DNA from 3 places in the Mesorhizobium cantuariense genome. Region 1 is predicted to be linked to each of the others. Evidence: predicted binding sites of a transcription regulator. Region 1 holds the regulator's gene; each other region holds the start of a gene.
The links. The regulator LexA, encoded in region 1, represses DNA repair genes until DNA is damaged. The targets are predictions, from matches to a motif close to TGTTCNNNNTGTGTTCNG.

Region 1 (7,362 bases):
GGCTATTTTTCGCTGACGGCAGAGCCCGACTTTGCGAAACCGGTCGCGTTCGTCGCCCTCGCGGCGCTCTGTGCGCTGGTCTCGCGTTCCTGGCCGAAAACCCATCTGTGCTTCATGGCCGCGCTTTTGTGCGCGCTCGGGCTGCTCGCCGCAAAGGTCGAGACGTGGCGCGCGGGCACGCAGATGCTGGGCTCGGAAATCTCGACGCAAGTCACCGGCCGCGTCGTCTCGCTCGACCGGATGGAGAGCGGTCGTATCCGGCTGACCATCGACGTGACGTCGACCGCTCGGCCGAAATTGCGCTATGCGCCGAAGCGGGTGCGGCTTTCGGCACGCAAGATCCCGGACGGCATGACCGCCGGCTCCCTCATCACCGGCTACGTCAAGCTGTTGCCGCCGACCGGGCCGGTGCGGCCGGACAGCTACGACTTCTCCTTCGACAGCTATTTCGCCGGCATCGGCGGCAGCGGGTTCTTTCTCGGCAATCCAAAACTTGCCGTCACCGATGACGACGACATGCCGCTGTCGGCCCACCTTTCCTCAAGGATAGAAAAAGCCCGTGAAGGCATTGCCGACCACATCAGGGGCAGCGTCGGCGGCGCCGAAGGCGAGATCGCCGCGGCGCTGATCGTCGGCGTGCGCGCCGGCATTCCCGATGAAATCAATGAAACGATGCGGCGTACCGGCATCTACCACATCATCTCCATTTCCGGACTGCACATGGCGCTGGTCGCCGGCACCATCATGGGGTTGCTGCGCGGTGCCTTCGCCTTGTTTCCGGACTTTTCCGCGCGTCGTCCGGTCAAGAAATATGCCGCCGCAGTGGCATTGTTCTCGATCGCCGCCTATCTCATCATCTCCGGCGTCGTCGTTGCCGCCGAGCGCAGCTTCATCATGCTGGCGGTGATGCTGATTGCCGTGCTGTTCGATCGGGCAGCACTCACCATGCGCAATCTGGCGATTTCGGCGATCGCCGTCATTATGGTGTCGCCGCACGAGGTGGTCGGCCCGAGTTTCCAGATGTCGTTCGCCGCGACCGCAGCACTTGTCGGTGCCTATGCCGGCTGGTCGGATCATCGCGCGGGGAAAACGAGACCGCCGCCGCCAAAGCGATCCTTGCCAAGTTTCCTGACACGAAAGTTCATGCTGGCGGCGGGCGGCCTTGCCGTGACCTCCATCATCGCCGGCAGCGCCACAGCGCTGTTTGCCATCTGGCATTTTCAGCGTGTGTCGCCGCTCAGCCTGTTCGCCAATCTGGCAGTCATGCCGATCGTGACAGTGGTCATGTTTCTAGGCGTTGCCAGCGCGCTGCTGATGCCGTTCGGATTGGACTGGCCAGCCCTCTACCTGATGGGCAAGGGCCTGACGGTGATGATCGCCATATCGGGTTGGATATCCGAGCGTTCGCCTGTCGATGGGGTTGGGCTGATTTCGCAGCAGTCTGTCCTGCTGGTGACCATTGCCCTGGTCATCGCGACGATGGCGACGACATGGCTGCGGCTCGCAGCCCTTCCCTTCGCGCTTGCCGGCCTGCTGACCGTCTCGGATACGCGCGCGCCGGATGTGCTGATCTCGGAGGACGCACGGCTGGTTGCGTTGCCGATTGGTGGCGGCGAACTCGCGGTCAGCCGGGCAAGGCCGAACGAATTCACCGTCGACAACTGGAAACGTGCGCTGACATCCGAAACCGTTGTCGTGCCGGAGGTGTTTGACAAGGGCGACGGACAATTCGAGATCGCGGATGCCACAGAACTGCCGCCGGGATCGCCGTTCTATTGCACTTCAGGCGTTTGTCTGGCCAAGCATCCGTCCGGTGCCATCATTGCTTATGTCGAAGACCGCAAGGACACTTGGAAAGCCTGCGGCTTCGCCGAGTTGATCGTTATCAATGACGCCACCGCCTATGACGCCTGTCACAACCCGCTGGTTCTCGTCATCACCAAGCGGCAACTGGCTCGCAAAGGCAGTGCGGCCGTCTTCTTCGATCGCCAATCGGCAACCACACCGGCGACGGCCAGCTTCGCGGTGGATAGGCCATATCGACCCTGGCACGCGCAGCGCAAATTCTCACGCGAGGCGAGGGGACTGCCGCCCTTCAAGAGGCCCGAGAAGCCAGTGGTCAGCCCGCAACTGCCTCAGTAGCGGCGGATCAGGCCGACGAGCTTGCCCTGCACCTTAACCCTGTCCGGTCCGAAAATACGCGTTTCATAGGCCGGGTTGGCGGCTTCAAGGGCAATCGAGGCACCCTTGCGGCGGAACCGCTTCAGCGTCGCTTCCTCTTCATCCACCAGCGCCACGATGATTTCGCCGGGGCTCGCCGTATCGGCGTTGCGGATGATGACGGTGTCGCCGTCGAAGATGCCGGCGTCGATCATCGAGTCGCCCTTGACCTCCAGGGCATAGTGCTCGCCGCCCATGATCATGTCCGGCGGCACCGAGATCGAATGTGTCTGATGCTGGATGGCATCGATCGGCACACCGGCGGCGATGCGGCCCATCACGGGGATCGACACGGCGGAGACCACGTCGTCGTCATTGCCGGCCGAAGGCATCCGCGAAGACGCCGGCTTGATCTGCCGGCCAAGGCCGCCTTGACCAAGACTGCCCTGGATGACGCTGGGAGAGAACTTTCTTGCCGCGTTGAGGCCGGGCGCAATCGAGTCCGGCAGCCGCAACACTTCCAGCGCGCGTGCCCGATTGGGCAGCCGGCGAATGAAGCCGCGTTCCTCCAGCGCCGTGATCAGCCGATGAATCCCGGATTTGGAGGCAAGGTCGAGCGCCTCCTTCATCTCGTCGAAGGATGGCGGAATGCCGCTTTCCTTCAGGCGTTCATGGATGAACATCAGCAGTTCGTGTTGCTTGCGCGTCAGCATAGCGGCCCCCAGGGTACCTGAAACCAGAATCAGAAAACAAACCCAGAACAAACACTATCTGTTCCAGTTGTGTTCTGCAACTGTTTAAAGTTTAATGAATTTATTAAGGGGGTCGAAATTATTCGGCGGTTGCCAGCGGGCCGCCATCACGATTGCGCGCCGCCATAATGCGCTTGCCGGCATTGAAATTATTATGGTTAATGGGCTGTGGCCCATCCTCGGCCCTAGGGTTGGCATCAGCCGCCGGTGGACCCGCGACCGGGGGCATTTTCAGCTTTCCGGGCGTTCGTTTACCGTGAACGAAACGAAGCCAAAATGCCAACCTTGGTTAGCTATTGCAGCCAGCGCGGCACCCGGCGGGGAACGCATTTGTGAGCTGGAAATTCGTCCCTCGGACATCCGACCAGGAGGTGAGGCCGGCGACAACGGATCGTCGAGACGGCTGCGTCAGGTAACGGCCTCCTTGACGGCGAAACGCTGATCCTGCCATGCACCCGTGCGCAGAATGTCTTCCAGCGCCTCAACCGCCAGCCACACATCCCTGTAGCCGACATAGAGCGGCGTAAAGCCGAAACGGATGGTCGACGGCGCGCGGAAGTCACCGATCACCCCGCGCTCGATCAGCGCCCGCATGATTTGATAGCCATGATCGTGAAGGAACGACACCTGGCTGCCGCGTTTGGTCGCGTCGCGAGTGCTTTCCAGCGTGAGACCATAGGCGCCGCACTTTGCTTCGACGAGTTGGATGAACAGTTCGGTCAGCGCGACGCTCTTTTTTCGCAAGGCCGCCATGTCGACGTCGTTCCAGATGGCAAGCGCACCTTTGAGCGCCCGCATCGACAGGACCGGCTGCGTGCCGCACAGAAAGCGGCGGATGCCGGTGCCGGCCACATACCCCCGTTCGAAGGCAAAGGGCCGCGCATGGCCCCACCAGCCGCTGAGTGGCTGGCTGATCTCGCCGTGGTGACGCTGCGCGGCATAGATGAAGGCAGGCGCACCCGGACCGCCGTTAAGATACTTGTAGGTGCAGCCGATGGCGAAATCGGCATCTGCTTGGTCGAGTTCGACCGGCAGAGCGCCGGCGGTGTGGCAGAGATCCCAGACGATCAGCGCTCCGGCCGCATGAGCCTTGCGCGTCAGCGCCGCCATGTCGCGCAGTTCACCCGATTTGTAGTTGACGTGGTTGACCAGCACCACCGCGACGCTTTCGTCGATCAGCTCTTCGATGGTTGGCGCGTCGACGCCCGCGAGGCGCAGCAGGACGCCGTCTCGGGTCGAGGCCACGCCTTCGGCGATGTACAGGTCAGTGGGAAAACTGTCACCCTCGGCGACGATGGCCAACCGGCCTGGCCGCATCTCCAGCGCAGCATGCAACACCTTGTAGATGTTGGTCGACGTCGTATCGCAGACGACGGTCTGGCCGGCCGCGGCTCCAATCAGGCGTCCGAGTTGATCGCCGAGTTCGATCGGCATCTCGAACCATCCGGCCGTATTCCAGGCCCGGATGAGATCCTGGGCCCATTCCTGGGTCGCCGCCTGCTGCAGCTCGCCGAAAACGGCATGCGACGCTGCCCCAAGTGAATTGCCGTCGAGATAGATCACCCCGTCCGGCAGAATGAAACGATCGCGCATGGCCCGCAGCGGATCCGTCGCATCCATCGCTTCGATTGCAGCGAGATCAGGAATTCCACTCATGGTCAGTCCTCGGTTGTTCGCGAAGGGTTTCCCGCCACAGCGCGTCCCTGTTTTCATTTGACGCTGTCAGAGCCGGGTGCGGACGGTCCACAGCTCCGGGAACAGCACGACCTCGAGCATCTTCTTCAGATACGAAGCACCCGACGTGCCGCCGGTGCCGCGTTTCAGGCCGATGATGCGCTCGACCGTGGTGACGTGGTTGAAGCGCCAGCGGCGGAAATAGTCCTCGAAGTCGACCAGCTTCTCAGCCAGTTCGTAGAACATCCAGTAGCGCTGCGGATCGCGGTAGATGGTCTGCCAGGCGACCAGGACCTCTTCATTCTCGGTTCGCGTCTCCCGCCAGTCCGTGCGCCTGGCATCGGCGCCGATGTCGAACCCATTGCGCGCCAAAAGCAGCAGTGCTTCGTCGTAGAGCGATGGCTCGGCCAGGATCGCCTCCAGCTTTCCGCTGAGCTCCGGCCGGTGCTTGTGCGGCCCAAGCATGGCCAGGTTGCGATTGCCGGCCATGAATTCGATGGCGCGATACTGCCAGGACTGGAACCCCGAGGATTGGCCGAGCGCGTCGCGGAACTCGGTGTATTCGCTGGGCGTCATCGTCCGCAGCACATCCCAGGCATTGTTCAGCTGCTCGAAGATGCGGGCGACGCGCGACAGCATCTTGAAGCTCGGCTCGAGACGGTCGGCGCGGATGGAGCGGATCGCGGCACCAATCTCGTGCAAAGCGAGCTTCATCCAGAGTTCGGAGGTCTGATGCTGGATGATGAACAACATCTCGTCATGCGCCGACGACAGCGGCGTCTGCGCCTCCAGCACTTTCTCCAGGTGCAGATAGTCGCTGTAGGACATGCGCTCGTTGAACGACATCTGTGCGCCTTCGGACGCCGGATCGTATGGTTCGCTCAATTGATTTTCTCCGTGCGCAGCCGGAAGCGCTGGATCTTGCCGGTCTGGGTCTTGGGCAAAGCAGCAATGAATTTCACCGATCGCGGGTATTTGTAAGGGGCGATCGTTGCCTTGACGTGGTCCTGCAGGCGCTTGGTGGTCAACGCGTCGGGCGCCACGCCCTGCATCAGCACGACATGCGCCTCGACGATCTGGCCGCGCTCGGCATCGTCCGCGCCGATCACCGCGCATTCGGCGACATCCGGATGCGACAGCAGTGCCGCCTCCACCTCGGGGCCGGCGATGTTGTAGCCGGCGCTGACGATCATGTCGTCGGAGCGAGCGGCGAAATGGAAGAAGCCGTCTTCGTCCTGCGTGAAGGTGTCGCCGGTGAGGTTCCAGCCGTCGCGAACGTAGTCCTTCTGCCTGTCATCGGCCATGTAGCGGCAGCCGGTCGGTCCGCGCACCGCCAGCCTGCCGGTCGCGCCGCGCGGCACTTCGCGCATCTCGTCATCGACAATGCGCGCCTCGTAGCCGCCCACCGGCTTGCCGGTCGACGCAGGCTTCATATCGCCAAAGCGGTTGGAGATGAAGATGTGCAGCATTTCGGTGGCGCCGATGCCGTCGAGGATCGGCTTGCCGGTCTTTTGCGTCCATTCTTCGAAAACCGGAGCGGGCAAGGTCTCGCCGGCCGAAACGGCGACGCGCAGCGATGACAGGTCCGCACCTTCATCCATGGCCTTCAGCATGGCGCGGTAGGCGGTCGGCGCGGTGAAGGAGATGGTTGCTTTGTAGGTCTCGATGATGTGGATCATGTTGGGCGGCGTCGCCTGTTCCAGCAGCGTCGCCGCCGCACCGAAGCGCAGCGGGAAGATGGCGAGCCCACCGAGGCCAAAGGTGAAGGCCAGCGGCGGCGAGCCGACGAAGATATCGTCCGGTGTCACCTGGAGGATTTCGCGGGCATACGCATCGGCGATGATCAGGAGGTCGCGGTGGAAATGCATCGTCGCCTTCGGCACGCCTGTCGTGCCCGAGGTGAAGCCGAGCAGGGCGACGTCGTCGCGGCCGGTGTTGACGGCGCTGAACGCCACCGGCTTGTCGAGCGCGACACGATCGAGTTCGGCATCATGGTTGGCCGTGCCGTCGAAGCCGATGACCTGTTTGAGGAACGCGCTGTCCTTGGCGCAGGCGGTCATCTCGTCCATCAATCGGGTGTCGCAGAGCGCGACGGTGATTTCCGCCTTGTCGACGATCTTGGCGAGCTCGCCGGCGCGCAGCATCGGCATGGTGTTGACGACCACGGCGCCGACCTTGGTGGCTGCCAGCCAGCAGGCGACCATTGCGGGGTTGTTGGCCGAGCGGATCAACACCCGGTTGCCCGGCTTCACGCCGTAGTTCTCGACCAGCGCGTGGGCCAGCCTGTTCGTCCAATCGGACAGTTCCTTGTAGGTGCGGCGGCGGCCATTGCCGATCAGTGCGGTGTGGTCGCCCAGGCCTTTTTCGACCAGCCGGTCGGTCAGTTCGACACCGGCGTTGAGGCGTTCGGGATAGTCAAAGCCGTCGAGCAGGAAATCCGGCCATTGCTCCGGCGGCGGCAGGTGATCGCGCGTGAACGTGTCGATATGCGCTGAAGGCCCAAGCATGTCGCCGCTATCCCTGTCTGCTGGATGGCCAGTGCGCGAGGCGCCTGACCAGTGATCTGAAGGTCCTGCTTTTTGAGGAGGCTTCGTGCCGCCAGTCGCGCCTTGCTCGACGCCACCCGAACGGGGTGACCATTTGCAGGCTTCGGGCAGCACAGCAGACCTCCCATCGTCGGCTGTTCGTCGGGGCAGGATCGCACCAGTCGAAATTTGTTTCAAGCCTAAAATGTTTTCGCTGTGGAGCATTGACGCATGGCATGGCAGTGGCCATT
Region 2 (7,362 bases), 2.8 Mb from region 1:
TGCACCGTTCCGCCTGTTCGCGCTCGCACGCAGCGTCGGCTGGGCCGCGCACACGGTCGAACAAATAACAAGCGGAAGTGTCATCAGGCCGCGCGGCCGCTATGAGGGAGTGCTACCGTAAGATCGCGAGAGCGCTGAGCGCTCACGACATCGTGTCGAGCTTGCGCTGCATGGCCGCGATCTGGTCCTTCAGTTCCTGAAGGTCGTCGGGTTTTTCTGGCGTTTCCTTCCTGGCCGGCTCGGGCGCTGGCGCAGCGGCTGGTGCGGTGCCAGCCGGCGGAAACGGCGTGAACAACCGCATCGCGTTCTGGAACATTTCCATGTTGCGGCGCGTCTGCTCCTCCAGCGCCTTGATCGGCGTGGTGATCTTCATCATGTCGAGCGGCGACTTGCCGAGCGCGCCCTTCATCTGCTCGCGAAAACGTTCCTGCTCCTTGGAGAAGGCGAGCATCGACTGTTCGAGGAAGCTCGGCACGATCATCTGCATCTGGTCGCCGTAATAGGCGATCAGCTGGCGCAGGAACGGGATCGGCAGCATGTTCTGCCCATCCTTGTTCTCCAGTTCGAAGATGATCTGGGTCAGCACCGGATGCGTGATGTCGTCACCGGTCTTGGCGTCCTGGACGGTGAATTCCTCGCCCTTCTTGACCATCTCGGCGAGGTCCTCGAGCGTCACATAGGTGCTGGTGCCGGTGTTGTAGAGGCGGCGATTGGCGTATTTCTTGATGATGATCGGATCGTCTTTAACGGCCATCTACATCCTCCCGGGGACACCGGCGCGCCTCTGAGTAAGCCGCCGATAACGATTGTGCCTTTTTTGAGGATATGCGCAAAAGCCGCACAATTCCAAGCAGTTTGTGCAGTGCGGGATCACTAAATGCTGCATAGCAGGCAAAATATGCTGCGCAGCAATGGACGAACGGCCGCCACGGCAAGGCGCGACCTGCTTGCCGCGCATGGGCGCCATGCCCATTTCCGGTTTGACTTGGGGTTGGGAAAGGGCAAGAAAAGTCCTCAACGACAGAACAACACCCTTGAAGTCTGGAGAAGAAAATGTCCGCTTCCATCGTCATTGCCAGTGCGGCGCGCACGCCGGTCGGCTCCTTCAACGGCGCCTTCGCCGCCACCCCGGCACATGAGCTCGGTGCCATCGTCATCAGGGAATTGCTGTTGCGCGCCGGTGTCGAACCAGGCGAGGTCGATGAGGTCATCCTTGGTCAGGTGCTGACCGCCGCCCAGGGTCAGAACCCGGCCCGCCAGGCATCGATCAATGCCGGCCTGCCCAAGGAAACCACCGCTTGGGGCCTCAATCAGGTTTGCGGCTCGGGCCTGCGCGCCATTGCGCTCGGCATGCAGCAGATCACCACCGGCGATGCCAAGGTGATCATCGCCGGCGGTCAGGAATCGATGTCGCTTTCGACGCATGCCCAGCACCTGCGCGCCGGCGTCAAGATGGGCGACTTCAAGCTGATCGACACCATGATCAAGGACGGACTGTGGGATGCCTTCAACGGTTATCACATGGGCAACACGGCCGAGAACGTCGCGCGTCAGTTCCAGATCACCCGCGACGACCAGGACCAGTTCGCGCTGGCCTCCCAGAACAAGGCCGAGGCCGCGCAGAAGGCCGGCAAGTTCAAGGACGAGATCGTCGCCGTCACCCTCAAGGGCAGGAAGGGCGACACCATCGTCGACCAGGACGAATACATCCGCCACGGCGCCACGCTCGACGCCATGACCAAGCTGAAGCCGGCTTTCGACAAGGATGGCACGGTGACCGCCGCCAACGCCTCCGGCATCAATGACGGCGCCGCCGGCGCGTTGCTGATGAGCGAAGCGGAAGCCGCAAGGCGCGGCATCACCCCGCTGGCGCGCATCGTCTCCTGGGCAACCGCCGGCGTCGATCCGCAGATCATGGGCACCGGACCTATTCCCGCCTCGCGCAAGGCATTGGAAAAGGCCGGCTGGTCGGTCGGCGATCTCGACCTGATCGAGGCCAACGAAGCCTTTGCAGCGCAAGCCTGCGCCGTCAACAAGGACATGGGCTGGGATCCTTCGATCGTCAACGTCAACGGCGGCGCCATCGCCATCGGCCATCCGATCGGCGCTTCGGGCGCCCGCGTCTTCAACACCCTGGTCTTCGAGATGCGTCGGCGCGGCGCCAAGAAGGGCCTCGCCACCCTATGCATCGGCGGCGGCATGGGCGTCGCCATGTGCGTGGAAGCGCTCTGAAGAGAAGTGAATAGCGAATAGGGAGTAGCGAATAGGGAAGAATGGCGTCAGCGCGACGGGACATCAAATCCCTGCTCGCTATTCGCTACTCCCTATTCGCTCCCCGACCAAAGGGAGGAACGCATGACCAAGGTAGCAATCGTCACAGGCGGATCGCGCGGCATCGGCGCGGCGATCTCGATCGCATTGAAGACCGTCGGCTATTCGGTCGCCGCAAACTATGCCGGCAATGACGCCGCGGCGGCGAAATTCAAGGCCGAGACCGGCATTCCGGTCTACAAATGGTCGGTCGCCGACTACGACGCCTGCGCCGCCGGCATCAAGCAGGTCGAGGCCGATCTCGGCCCCGTCTCGGTGCTGGTCAACAATGCCGGCATCACCCGCGACGCCATGTTCCACAAGATCACGCGCGAGCAGTGGAAAGAGGTCATCGACACCAACCTGTCCGGCGTCTTCAACATGACGCATCCGCTGTGGGGCGGCATGCGCGACCGCAAGTTCGGCCGCGTCATCACCATCTCCTCGATCAACGCCCAGAAAGGTCAAGCCGGCCAGGTCAACTATTCCGCCGCCAAGGCCGGCGATATCGGTTTCAGCAAAGCTCTCGCTCAAGAGGGGGCTCGCGCGGGCATCACCGTCAATGTCATCTGCCCCGGCTACATCGCCACCGAAATGGTCAAGGCGATCGACGAGAAGGTGCTCAACGACCGCATCATTCCACAGATCCCTGTAGGCCGCCTCGGCGAGCCCGAAGAAATTGCGCGCTGCGTCGTCTTCCTCGCGTCCGAAGATGCCGGCTTCATCACCGGCTCGACCATCACGGCCAATGGCGGCCAGTATTTCGCCTGAGGTCGCGGCGATATAAGCGGCAGATCGACGGGCCGGCACACCGGCCCGTTTCTCGTTGCCAGCCTGGTCCTTCGATGTGTCCTCGTCGGCTGCTGACCCAATCCGGCACGTAGAGGTTAACAGCCACCCGCTGCCCTGTGCGAAACCTGTTCCCAAGCCTGTGGATTCTCGGTGGATAAGTTGTTCACAACACAAGATGTTGGGGTGAACAAATCAAGAATATTCCGGCATCGCTGATTCGTCGCCGATTCGTTCTGGCTTTGAGCGGAACGTTAACGACGACAGCCGGAATCGCCTGCCAAACGGTTAATGCCGGTTAGGAAAGATAAACAATTTCATAAGCTTGGGCGAGGCACGCCAAGCCATTACGATCGTTTATCGGCAAAGGTTAACGGCAACGCTCGCCTAGCATGAAACGGGCCAGTTCAGCGATTCAGCATGTGGTGCGACTCCCGGTCGCAAAATCCACATGTAGCCGTGAACAAAAGCTGAATCTGGTCGAGTCACTGATTCGTCGCTGATTCGTTCCAGACTCGTTCCAACTGTCAATCCGCACACGATCTGGAGCTTGACACGCACGACTTCGACCTACAGGCGGAATATTCCGCTTTCGCTTCGCGCCCGAAATCCCTATGTGTCGCCTGTCATACGCGCCACTTGAGGCACGCTCCCGACAACCAGAGGCCAGAAAGCCTTATTTCCAGGTCCCAGAAGCCTTATTCTAGGTTAATGAACATCCAGCCCAAACACACCGAGCCGCTGATCCTGTCGGGCCGCGACGTGACCGCCGTGCTTGGGCCGACCAACACCGGCAAGACCCATCTCGCCATCGAGCGCATGGTGGCGCATGAGAGCGGCATCATCGGCCTGCCGCTCAGGCTGCTGGCGCGTGAGGTCTATGCCCGTGTCTGCGAAAAGGTCGGCGCCCACAAGGTCGCGCTGATCACCGGCGAGGAAAAGATTCAGCCGGCAGGCGCCAAATATTCGGTCTGCACCGTCGAGGCCATGCCGCGCGAGACCGACGCCGCCTTCGTCGCTATCGACGAGGTGCAGCTGGCCGGCGACCTCGAGCGCGGCCACATCTTCACCGACCGCATCCTGCATCTGCGCGGCCGTCAGGAAACGCTGCTGCTGGGTGCCGCCACCATGCACGGCATCCTGCAGCGTCTGCTGAGGGGTGTCTCGGTGGTGACGCGGCCGAGGCTGTCGCATCTTGCCTATGCCGGCTCCAAGAAGCTGACCCGCCTGCCACGGCGCACGGCGATCGTCGCCTTCTCGGCCGACGAGGTCTACGCCATCGCGGAACTCATCCGCCGCCAGCAGGGCGGCGCCGCCGTCGTGCTCGGCGCGCTCAGCCCGCGCACCCGCAACGCCCAGGTGGCGCTGTTCCAGTCGGGCGATGTCGACTATCTCATCGCCACCGACGCCATCGGCATGGGGCTCAACCTCGATCTCGATCACGTCGCCTTCGCCCAGAACCGCAAGTTCGACGGCTTCCAGTATCGCAACCTGACGGCGGCCGAGCTTGGCCAGATCGCCGGCCGCGCCGGCCGGCATCTGCGCGACGGTACCTTCGGCGTCACCGGCCAGGTCGACCCGCTGGACGAGGATCTGGTCAAGAAGATCGAAGGCCACGATTTCGACCCGGTGAAGGTGCTGCAGTGGCGCACCGCGCATTTCGACTTCGCCAGCCTCGATGCGCTGAAGCGCTCGATCGAAACCAACGCCCCGGTCGAGGGGCTGACGCGCGCGCTGCCTGCGGTCGACGCACAGGCGCTTGAGCATCTGTCGCGCGACGAGGACATCCGCGCGCTTGCCACCAACGCCAAACGCGTGGCACTGCTGTGGGAAGCCTGCGCGCTGCCCGACTACCGCAAGATCGCGCCGGCCCAGCACGCCGACCTCATTGCCTCGATCTACACGGACCTCGCACGCCACGGCCATGTCGACGAGAATTACATGGCCGAGCAGGTGCGTCGCGCCGACACCACAGAGGGCGATATCGACACGCTGTCGCATCGCATTGCCCAGATCCGCACCTGGACATTCGTGTCGAACCGGCCTGGCTGGCTGGCCGATCAGGCACACTGGCAGGAAAAGACGCGCGAAATCGAAGACAGATTGTCGGATGCGCTGCATGAGCGGTTGACGAAACGCTTCGTAGACCGCAGGACTTCCGTCCTCATGCGGCGCCTTAGAGAAAATACCATGCCTGAAGCCGAAATTAGTCCTACCGGAACCGTCCTTGTCGAAGGCCACCATGTCGGCGAGTTGCAAGGGTTCCGCTTCACCGCCGACCAGACCGCCGGTGGCGAAGACGCCAAGGCGGTGCGCACCGCTGCCCAGAAGGCGCTGGCCGCCGAATTCGAGGCACGCGCCGAACGCTTCGGCGCCTCGGCCAATGGCGACATCGCGCTCGGCTCGGATGGCACGCTGCGCTGGATCGGCGCGCCGATCGGCACGCTGGTCTCAGGTGAAGACGCGCTGAAGCCGCGCCTGGTGCTGCTGGCCGACGAACAACTGACCGGCCCGGCGCGCGACAAGGTCGCCGCGCGCGCCGAACGTTTCGTCAATTTCCAGATCGAATCGCTGCTGAAGTCGCTGGTCGACCTGAAGAATGCCGACCAGATTTCCGGCATCGGTCGTGGCATCGCTTTCCAGCTGGTCGAGAATTTCGGCCTCATCAACCGCCGCGACATCGCCGAGGAGATGAAGTCGCTCGACCAGGAAGGCCGCGCTGCCCTTCGCCGGCTTGGCGTGCGCTTCGGCGCCTACCATGTCTTCGTGCCGGCGCTGATCAAGCCGGCGCCTGCCGGGCTGGTGACGCTGCTGTGGGCGCTGAAGAATGACGGCAAGGATAAGCCAGGCTTTGGCGACGTGGTTCACGCGCTCGCATCCGGCCGCACCTCTGTGGTCATCGATCCGGCCTTCGACAAGACCTTCTACAAGCTCGCCGGCTACCGCAATCTCGGCCGCCGCGCCGTGCGCATCGACATTCTTGAGCGGCTGGCCGATCTGATCCGTCCGGCGACCAACTGGAAGCCCGGCCTCGGCCAACGTCCGGACGGCGCCTATGATGGCCAGTCCTTCATGGTGACGCCGCCGATGATGTCGATCCTTGGCGCCACCGCCGACGACATGGAAGAGATCCTCAAGGGTCTCGGCTACCGTGCCGAGCCGAAGCCGGCAGTCGAGGTCAAGGCGCGGCTCGAAGCACAGGACAATGCCGCCCGCGAAGCGGCGGCGGCCAAGCTGGCGGCGGAAGAGGCTGCAAAAGCCGAGCAGGCCAAAGCGGCGGAAGCCGCGGCAACCGATGCGGCCGCGGAGGCAGCGGTCGAAGGGTCGGAGCCGGCATCGGACTCAGTGGCCGTTTCGGAAACCGCGGCCGAAATTCCCGCCGAAAGCATCGCCGACGCTGCAGCAGAACCTGCTGCGGAAGAACAGACGAACGCTCCGGTCGAAACCGCGCAGGACGAAGCGCCGGTAGCCGAGATTGCGGCCGAGGCCGCCGAACCGGCGCCGGTTGAACCGCAGGCAGAGGCTGAAACTGCCGAGATTGAAGCCGCAGCGGCAGAAGCAAAAGAAGCCGAACCGGCCGAGCCGGTATCAGATGCCGAGCCCGCAACGGACATCACGCCGGACGAACCTGCAGCGGTGGCTGAAGCAGCCGTCGGCGAACCCGCTCCGGAAGCCGAAGCGCCAAAACCCATCCTGTTGTGGCGTCAGGGCCGATTCGAACAGCGCCCGCGCAACCGCGACGACAACCGCAGGAACAATCGCCCGCGCAACGGACAAGCGCGCGGCCGAAGCGATGCGCCTGCGGATGCCGCCGGCGCACCGGCCGCAGCCACGCCAGGTGAACGTCCGGCCCAGGAAGGCCGACGTGACGGTGCCGGCAAGCCGCGCTTCGACCGCTCGAAGTTCAAGCCCAAGCCGCAGGCCGAAGGCGAACAGCGGCGTGACGGCCGGCCGCAAGGCGAGCGTCCCGATCGCCGCGAAGGCCGGCCCGACTGGAAGGGCGGCAGGCCGGATGGCAAGGGAGGTCCGCAAGGCGGAAAGCCCGCTTTCCAGCCGAAGCCACGCGAGGAGCGCCCGGTGCGCTTCGATCCGGACTCGCCCTTTGCCAAGCTCGCCGCGTTGCGCGACCAACTGAAGAAGTAGACCCGGCTCGCTTCGATGGTCGTCGAAGGCCGCCAGCGTATCGACAAATGGCTGTTTTTCTCGCGCGCCGTGAAATCGCGTTCGCTGGCGGCGAAGCTGGTGGTCGCCGGTCGCGTGCGC
Region 3 (7,362 bases), 110 kb from region 1:
CCCCTATGTAGGTAGTTTTGCCGCCACGTCGAGAGACGCCACAATTCCCGACAAAAGCGTTTAAGCGTCTTTCGCGTGAACGGGCAAGCGGAAAGAACAAAGGCCGAACACGCTCCTGACAAAGCTGTGCAAAAACTGACTTGCACGTAACCTCCCAGCGATCACATTTTTCGGTAACCGGCTATTGATGGTTGACGCCACGGACTCAGGGGCGCAGTCTCCAGCAGTCAACGAAGCCGGCCGTCTTTCGATGGTCTCGCCGCGCAGAGGCGGCCTGCGAGACGCCGCAGGCATTCGCGATTTGTGCTTCGAATTGACAACAATCGCAACGGACAGAGGAGCGGAGCTATGACGCCACCGGATCGTCCCCTAGGGTTCCAGTTGTCACTGGAGCCGCGGCAGGCATAAGTGCCAGGGTTTAGCGTTTGCGCCACCCGACAAACCGTGACCTGCCATATCCCGTAAAAATTAGAGACTGCTAGTCGGATCGTCGGCTGAATGCCGCGGTGCATCCGAAATCAAACGCCGGCAGTACACTCCCGGTAAAATTGGATTTGAGATCCAAAAAGGCCCCGTCCGTTCGCGCAAAGCACGGCGGGGCCATTTTTATGTGCGGATTGTCTTGTTGGCGATAGGCGCAGCACGCCGGCACATACGCACTATCAGTGGCGCGGCAGACCGATTGAGCCGGCGCCGACATCGACGGTGATGCTGCCGGAAATCCTGACGTCCGTATCGCCGATCTTGAACTGACCGTTGCCGTTGCTGGGAAACGCGTCATCGGGTTCGGGCTTGGGAGCCGGCTTGGCGATGCGATAGTCGCCGGTCACGCCGGGCAGGGTGCCTTTCTGCGCCGGCGAACTGTCCTCGGCAAAAGCCGCTCCGCTCACGAGGCCGGCAAAAGCGAGCACCACAACGGCGATGATGCGGTGCAATGGTCTGGGCGGATGAGTGTCGGTCATCTCAGGACTATAGTGACGTGCCGGCGACGGGACCAGACCAGCATCGTCAAATCTTCGGCAACCGGCAGGAGCCGGATAGGCCCCTGTCTTTACGCCGCCTTTTTGCGCGTGTCGAAAACGTGGTCGACGATGCCCCAGGCCTGGGCCTCTCGGGCCGTCATGAAGTGATCGCGATCCAGCGTGCGCTCGACCTCTTCATAGGTACGGCCGCAATGCTGCGCGTAGAGCTCAGCCATGTGCCGTTTCGTCCGGCCGATGCGCTCGGCATGGCGCTGGATGTCGGAGGCCTGGCCCTGGAACCCGCCCAGCGGTTGGTGCAGCAGGATGGTGGCGTTCGGCAGCGAGATCCGACGTCCCGGTGTGCCTGCCATCAGCAGGAACGAGCCCATCGAGGCGGCAAAGCCCATGCACACGGTCGACACCGGGCAGCTGATATATTGCATCGTGTCGTAGATGGCGAAACCGCTGGTCACCACGCCGCCCGGCGAGTTGATGTAGAGCGAGATCTCCTTGTCGGGATTGTCCGATTCCAGCGACAGCAACTGCGCGCAGACCAGCGCCGAGATGTCGTCGTTGATCTCGCCGTTGATGAAGACGATGCGCTCGCGCAGCAGCCGTGAGAAGATGTCGAAGGCACGTTCGCCGCGGCTCGATTGCTCGATCACCATCGGCACCAGACTGGCAAGGCCGCTCATTGTATGTCTCCGTTGCTGTGTATGTCGCTCAGGCTGCAAGCAGCAAGAGGCGAGGCGTGTTTGCGGCGATTGGCTTGCGGGAAGCGGTTGCGTCGAGCGAAAGCCGGCAGCTGGCACCGGCCATGGCAACCGCGGGCACTGTCATCCGGGCGAAGCCGTCATGGACGATGCGCAGATGCGTGCCGCCGGAAACCGTGCGGGCGAGTGTGAAGGTGACAATGCTGTCCAATGGGCTGTCGAGCGGATCCTGCCGCGCCGCATCGCCTGGCTGCAAGCGCTCCCGCCAGGAATAGCGCAACAGCCGTTCGGGCTCGGCGTCGAGGATTTCGCATTCGATCGGCGCATTCGGTCCGGCGAAGGCAAAACGGTTGCCGATCTCGGGGCTGATGTCGTTCGGCATCATCCAGGCGGCGAGCAATTCCGGCACGGTCAGGGTCCGCCACACCTTTTCCGGCGGCTCGGCAAGGTCGTACTCGAACTCAAGCGCATCCGCATCTGTGGAGTTGCTTTGGCTCTCGTGGGTCATTGATCCATGTCCTTCAAAACCGCTTTCAGCCTTTCGATGCGTTCCGGCCAGAAGGTCCGGTAGCGTTCGATCCAGGAAAGCAAAGGGGCAAGCCCTTGCGGGTCGGCGCGGTAAAAGGCGTTGCGGCCCGCACGCCGCTCGACCACCAGGCCGGCGCCGCGCAGCACCGCCAGATGCTGCGACACCGCCGGCTGCGACACCGTCATGCCGGTGCGCAATTCCGATACACTCATCTCGCCGGCGGCGAGCCGTTCAAAGACGGCGCGGCGCGTCGGGTCGGCCAGGGCCCGGAAAATCTCTGCTTCGATCATGACCAAAGCATAAGTATGCACTTATTGATTTGGCAAGCGTTCTTTTCAAACCCATATGTGGGCCTCCGGCATTGCTGCCATTCCTTGACAATAAGCGGTGATGCAGATAAGAACGAAAAGGGAACAAAAAACCTTGTGGGTAAAGGCAGCCATGGCAGGCGGCTGACGCCTGCAGCCTGTAAGGTGCTGCGACAAAAATTTGTTTCAGATGAGCGCGGAGAAATATCATGGCGGGTAGCGTCAACAAGGTCATTCTGGTCGGCAACCTCGGTGCGGACCCTGAAATCCGTCGCCTGAACTCGGGCGAGCCGGTCGTCAACATCCGCATTGCGACGTCGGAAAGCTGGCGCGACAAGAATTCCGGCGAGCGCAAGGAAAAAACCGAGTGGCACAACGTCGTCATCTTCAATGAGGGCATCGCCAAGGTGGCCGAGCAGTATCTGAAGAAGGGCATGAAGGTCTATGTCGAGGGCCAGCTGCAGACGCGCAAATGGCAGGACCAGACCGGTGCCGACAAGTACACGACGGAAGTCGTGCTGCAGAAATTCCGTGGCGAGCTGCAGATGCTCGACGCGCGCGGACAGGGCGAAGGCGGCCAGGTCGGCGGCTATGCCGGTGGTGGCAGCAGCCGTGGTTCCGATTTCGGCCAGTCCAGCCCGAGCGAAGGCTTCAATCGCGGTGGCGGTGGCGGCGGTGCCAAGAGCGGCGGTGGCGGCGGTTCGTCGCGCGAACTGGACGATGAAATCCCGTTCTGAGAACAGTCGATCGTAAAGAGGGGCAACCACCGGAGAGGGGGCAATGTCGCTGGGACCGCTGCTTGCCGCACCCGCTCCTATACCCTGGCATGCCTTTGCGGCCTTCGCCGCACTGGCGATAGGGGCCACACAGTTGGCACTGCCGAAGGGAACGCCGCGTCATCGCATCGCGGGTTATGTCTGGGCCGCGCTGATGCTGGTCATCGCAATCTCGAGTTTCTGGATTCATCAGATCCGCCTCGTCGGCCCTTTCAGTCCGATCCATCTCCTGTCGATCCTGGTGCTGGTCACCGTGCCGCTGGCGGTGTGGCACGCCCACAATCATCGCGTCGCCAGGCACAGCAAGGTGATGATTGCGCTCTATGTTTTCGCGCTGGTCGGCGCCGGCACCTTCACGCTGCTGCCGGGCAGGGTCATGCACGACGTCGTCTTTGGCGTCGCGCGAGCCGGCCCGTGATCCTATCTGATCCCTGAGGCGGATGACCCAAAGGAAGGAAATATCAGGTGAAAGCACGCGTAAAATGGGTTGAGGAGCGCACCTTCGTCGGCGAATCCGGCAGCGGCCACAAGGTCGTGCTCGGAACAGCGCACGGACCGGAAGGCAAGACGCCGGGCCCAAGCCCGATGGAGCTGGTGCTGATCGGCACCGGCGGCTGTTCGGCCTATGATGTCGTGCATATCCTCGAAAAGGGCCGCGAGGCGATCGAGGACTGCGTCGTCGAACTCGACTCCGACCGGGCCGAAACCGAGCCCAGGGTCTTTACACGCATCCACATGCATTTCATCGTCAAGGGCAGGGCGCTGTCCAGCGACAAGGTCAAACGCGCCATCGACCTTTCGATCGAGAAATATTGCTCGGCATCCGCGATGTTGGCCAAGACCGCCACGATTACCCATGATTTTGAAGTGATCGACACTGCTGCTTGAGTGAGGGTCGGGCCGATGTCCATAGCAGCTTCGCCCAAGGCGTCACTCTATGGCCTACTTGTCGCTGAAATAGCGCGAATCGCCGCGCAGAACGAACCGATACAGCTGACTTCTGAAGGAAAATTTGTTGATAGGAAACAGATAGATAAGGCTGAGGTCGGCCGAAAGGGAAGTGTCTTCTGTCACAACTTCACGTCGGCCTTTGAGGGGGCTTCTTTCGTCCTCTGGGCACTTGAGATAGCCGAGCCCGTCAAGCAGACCGGTGCACATTGGACCATAGTTCGAGATCATCCCCCGGCAGCATGAGGCCTTACTATCAACTTCAACACGATGTCGATTCCATAGCTGCCGTGGCAGCCAACGAAGTGTCACGTATTTTTCCGTCCCTAGATTATGTCTTGAGTACGTATCTCGATGTAGTCGAGCAGTCGATGTATCTCTTGGTCGGGTTTGCAAAAGTATTGAACGATAGCGGCGAATGGGACTCGGAAAAACAACTTAAACAGGCAGTCGGCTCGATGTTGCCGGACGGATACACAGGAGCGCGCGTGGAACTGCCGGCCGTTTTTGAATCGTCAGTTCCCCGATTGGCGACGTTGTTGGAGAGAGCAGGCTATGTCACCGGCGAAAACGGCCACCTAGCTTGGACGGAAGCGGCGGCACCGGCTTTGCGAGGCAACTGGTACGCCTTGCAAGGCGGCGACGTCAGTATTGATGACGGTCGGCCACGGCTGCGGCTGCGGCACTAGATCGGATGTGTCGATCGGTCAGCCCGCCATTAGCGCTTTGATGCCATCCGCCACGAACTGCACGGCCAGTGCCGCCAGGATGACGCCGAGCAGGCGGGTCAGGATCGAGCGGCCGGTCTGGCCAAGGATGCGGTCGATGCGTTCCGACAGCACGAACACCAGATAGGTGATGGCGAGGCAGACGAAGATGATGCCGACCAGTGCCGCCTGCGCGGCAAAGCCCTGGAACGAGCCGGAGAGCAGCACTGTCGCCGAAATGGCGCCCGGGCCGGCGATCAGCGGGATCGCCAGCGGGAAAGCGGCGATGTTGTGGATCATGTCCTTGGTGATGGCGACGTCGCCGATCTTTTCCTTGCGGTCCTGCCGGCGCTCGAACACCATTTCGAAGGCGATGAAGAACAGCAGGAAGCCGCCAGCGACGCGGAAAGCCGGCAGCGTGATGCCGAACACCGACAGGATCGAGGCGCCGGCCACCGCAAACAGCGCCATCACGAGAAAGCCGATGATTGAGGCGCGGACGGAAACCTGCTGGCGCTCCTCGCGGTTCATGCCGCGTGTCACGGCGAGGAACAGTGGCGCCAGGCCAGGCGGATCGATGGTCACGAGAATGGTGACGAAGGCGTTGAACAGGCTGTCGAAACTCGGCATCTCTGACCACTCCGGCCGGGCCGTGCCCGTACCAGGATATTGGTAGAGCAAAGCCCGTTCGGTGGGAACTGGCGGGACAGCGAAACTGGTTTAGCCGGCAGCGCCGCAATAGGCCTCGATGCGATAACCGTCGGGATCGACGACAAAGGCGGCATAATAGCTATCGCCATAGTCGGCGCGCAGACCCGGCGCGCCATTGTCACTGCCGCCTTGGCGCAGAGCGCCGGCATGGAAGGCGTCGACGCTGGCCCGCGTCGGTGCGGCGAAGCAGAAATGCAGGCCGGACTTTTCATCTGATGGCACAGGCCGCACCGCTTCATTGACCCACAGCGCGACGCCTTGAGCGCCATAACCAAGCGAGCCCGGTGACTGGCTCAGACAGCTGTAGCCGAGCGGCTTCAGTGCGGCATCATAGAAGCGCTTGGATGCGGCGGTGTCGCGGACGCCGATCGAGATGTGATCGAACATGGTTTTCTCCATTGTTACAATGTCTTGTGCCGTCAGCTTGTTGAGGTTCGGCGCGCCAGGAACTCGACTTCCAGCCGCCATGTCGCGCCATTGTCGTTCGAGCGCTCGCCGAGCCAGCGGAAGCTGTCTTCGGTGATCCGGGAAAAACTCCAGCGCACCGAACTGCCTGTGCCGTCGGCGCCCACTTGCACGATCGTGTGGCCCTCGGCGCGGCCGAGCTGGCGGCTGAAATACTGGTTGCGCGGGTCGCTCCAGAAGATGTGCCAGGCATCCGCGCCGGGATCATAGACGCGCAGCGTCGTGCCGTAGAACGTCCAGGCGCCGAGCGAGGGCGAGGGGCCGGCGTCACGGGCGGGCAGGATCCAGACGTCCTGGATCGCCCGGCCTTCCAGCACCCAGCCGAAATGCACCTCGCCACGCCCGGTCAGCACAGTGCCGTCCTCGAGGTGGCGCGAGGCGTCAAACGTCCAGGCGCCGACGAAGCGGCCGTAAAGGCTCAGCTTCTCAGCAAGCCCTTCTGCTGGTCCGGGGCTGTGCAAGGCTTCGGCAAAGGGGTCGAACATGGTTCCGGTCTCTTCTTGTCAGGAGACCGAGAGGAGTAGGCCGTAACGGGGTTCTGGGCTTGGGAAAAATTGCTATAGTTCGGTCATGACAGCGACCACGCATACGCTCGCATCCGGACTCGGCTGGCACGTAACGGACGTGATCTGCACGGCCGGCGCCAGCGACCGGCCGTTCGAGGAAGCGCACCAGGATTTCTGTGTCGCTGCGGTCGCCAGCGGCACGTTCCGCTACCGTGCGCAACAAGGCACGGCCATGCTGGCGCCCGGCGCGCTCCTGCTCGGCAATCCCGGCACATGTTACGAATGCGGACATGAGCATGGTAGCGGCGACCGTTGCCTCTCGTTCCATTTCAGACCGTCCTACATGGAACGGATCGCGGCTGGCGTGCCGGGCACCAGGAAGCTGGCCTTCGCAGCGCCGCGTCTGCCGCCTTTGCCGGTCCTGGCGCCACTGCTGGCCGAGGCGGAAACCGCGCGCGACATGGCCGACAACGGCGCCTTCGAGGAACTTTCCCTGCGCATGGCCGGTGCTGCCGTGGCCACGGTCTCTGGCGCTACGCATGTCAGGCGCGCGCCGAGCCGTCGCGATCAGAAGCGGGTGGCCGAGGCAGTGCGGCGGATCGAGCTGGATGCCGACGGGCCGGTCTCGCTTTCAGCGCTTGCCGATGAGACTGCGACCAGTCCTTACCATTTCCTGCGCATCTTCCGGCAGGTCGCGGGCATGACGCCCTACCAATTCCTGCTCAAGACGCGGCTGC

Region 2: a site for LexA is predicted at 3,605-3,622, ahead of ACFOJ9_RS30045 (helicase-related protein). Genes of this name have one in related genera too.
Region 3: a site for LexA is predicted at 2,603-2,620, ahead of ACFOJ9_RS16535 (single-stranded DNA-binding protein). Genes of this name have one in related genera too.

Annotation. Positions count from the first base shown of each region.
Region 1 covers NZ_JBHRVD010000001.1:3,306,231-3,313,592, reverse strand. The annotation lists gene ACFOJ9_RS15915 (ComEC/Rec2 family competence protein) at 1-2,142, shown strand, start outside; gene lexA (transcriptional repressor LexA) at 2,136-2,873, opposite strand; gene kynU (kynureninase) at 3,321-4,568, opposite strand; gene kynA (tryptophan 2,3-dioxygenase) at 4,635-5,471, opposite strand; gene ACFOJ9_RS15895 (AMP-binding protein) at 5,468-7,093, opposite strand.
Region 2 covers NZ_JBHRVD010000001.1:6,144,629-6,151,990, forward strand. The annotation lists partial or broken gene ACFOJ9_RS30025 (citrate synthase) at 1-121, shown strand, start outside; gene phaR (polyhydroxyalkanoate synthesis repressor PhaR) at 143-754, opposite strand; gene ACFOJ9_RS30035 (acetyl-CoA C-acetyltransferase) at 1,054-2,232, shown strand; gene phbB (acetoacetyl-CoA reductase) at 2,356-3,081, shown strand; gene ACFOJ9_RS30045 (helicase-related protein) at 3,811-7,242, shown strand; gene ACFOJ9_RS30050 (RNA-binding S4 domain-containing protein) at 7,258-7,362, shown strand, end outside.
Region 3 covers NZ_JBHRVD010000001.1:3,416,762-3,424,123, reverse strand. The annotation lists gene ACFOJ9_RS16555 (hypothetical protein) at 663-962, opposite strand; gene ACFOJ9_RS16550 (ATP-dependent Clp protease proteolytic subunit) at 1,052-1,657, opposite strand; gene ACFOJ9_RS16545 (SRPBCC family protein) at 1,686-2,183, opposite strand; gene ACFOJ9_RS16540 (ArsR/SmtB family transcription factor) at 2,180-2,494, opposite strand; gene ACFOJ9_RS16535 (single-stranded DNA-binding protein) at 2,722-3,249, shown strand; gene ACFOJ9_RS16530 (DUF2306 domain-containing protein) at 3,293-3,706, shown strand; gene ACFOJ9_RS16525 (OsmC family protein) at 3,754-4,176, shown strand; gene ACFOJ9_RS16520 (hypothetical protein) at 4,527-4,925, shown strand; gene ACFOJ9_RS16515 (MarC family protein) at 4,944-5,573, opposite strand; gene ACFOJ9_RS16510 (VOC family protein) at 5,664-6,041, opposite strand; gene ACFOJ9_RS16505 (hypothetical protein) at 6,074-6,604, opposite strand; gene ACFOJ9_RS16500 (helix-turn-helix transcriptional regulator) at 6,690-7,362, shown strand, end outside.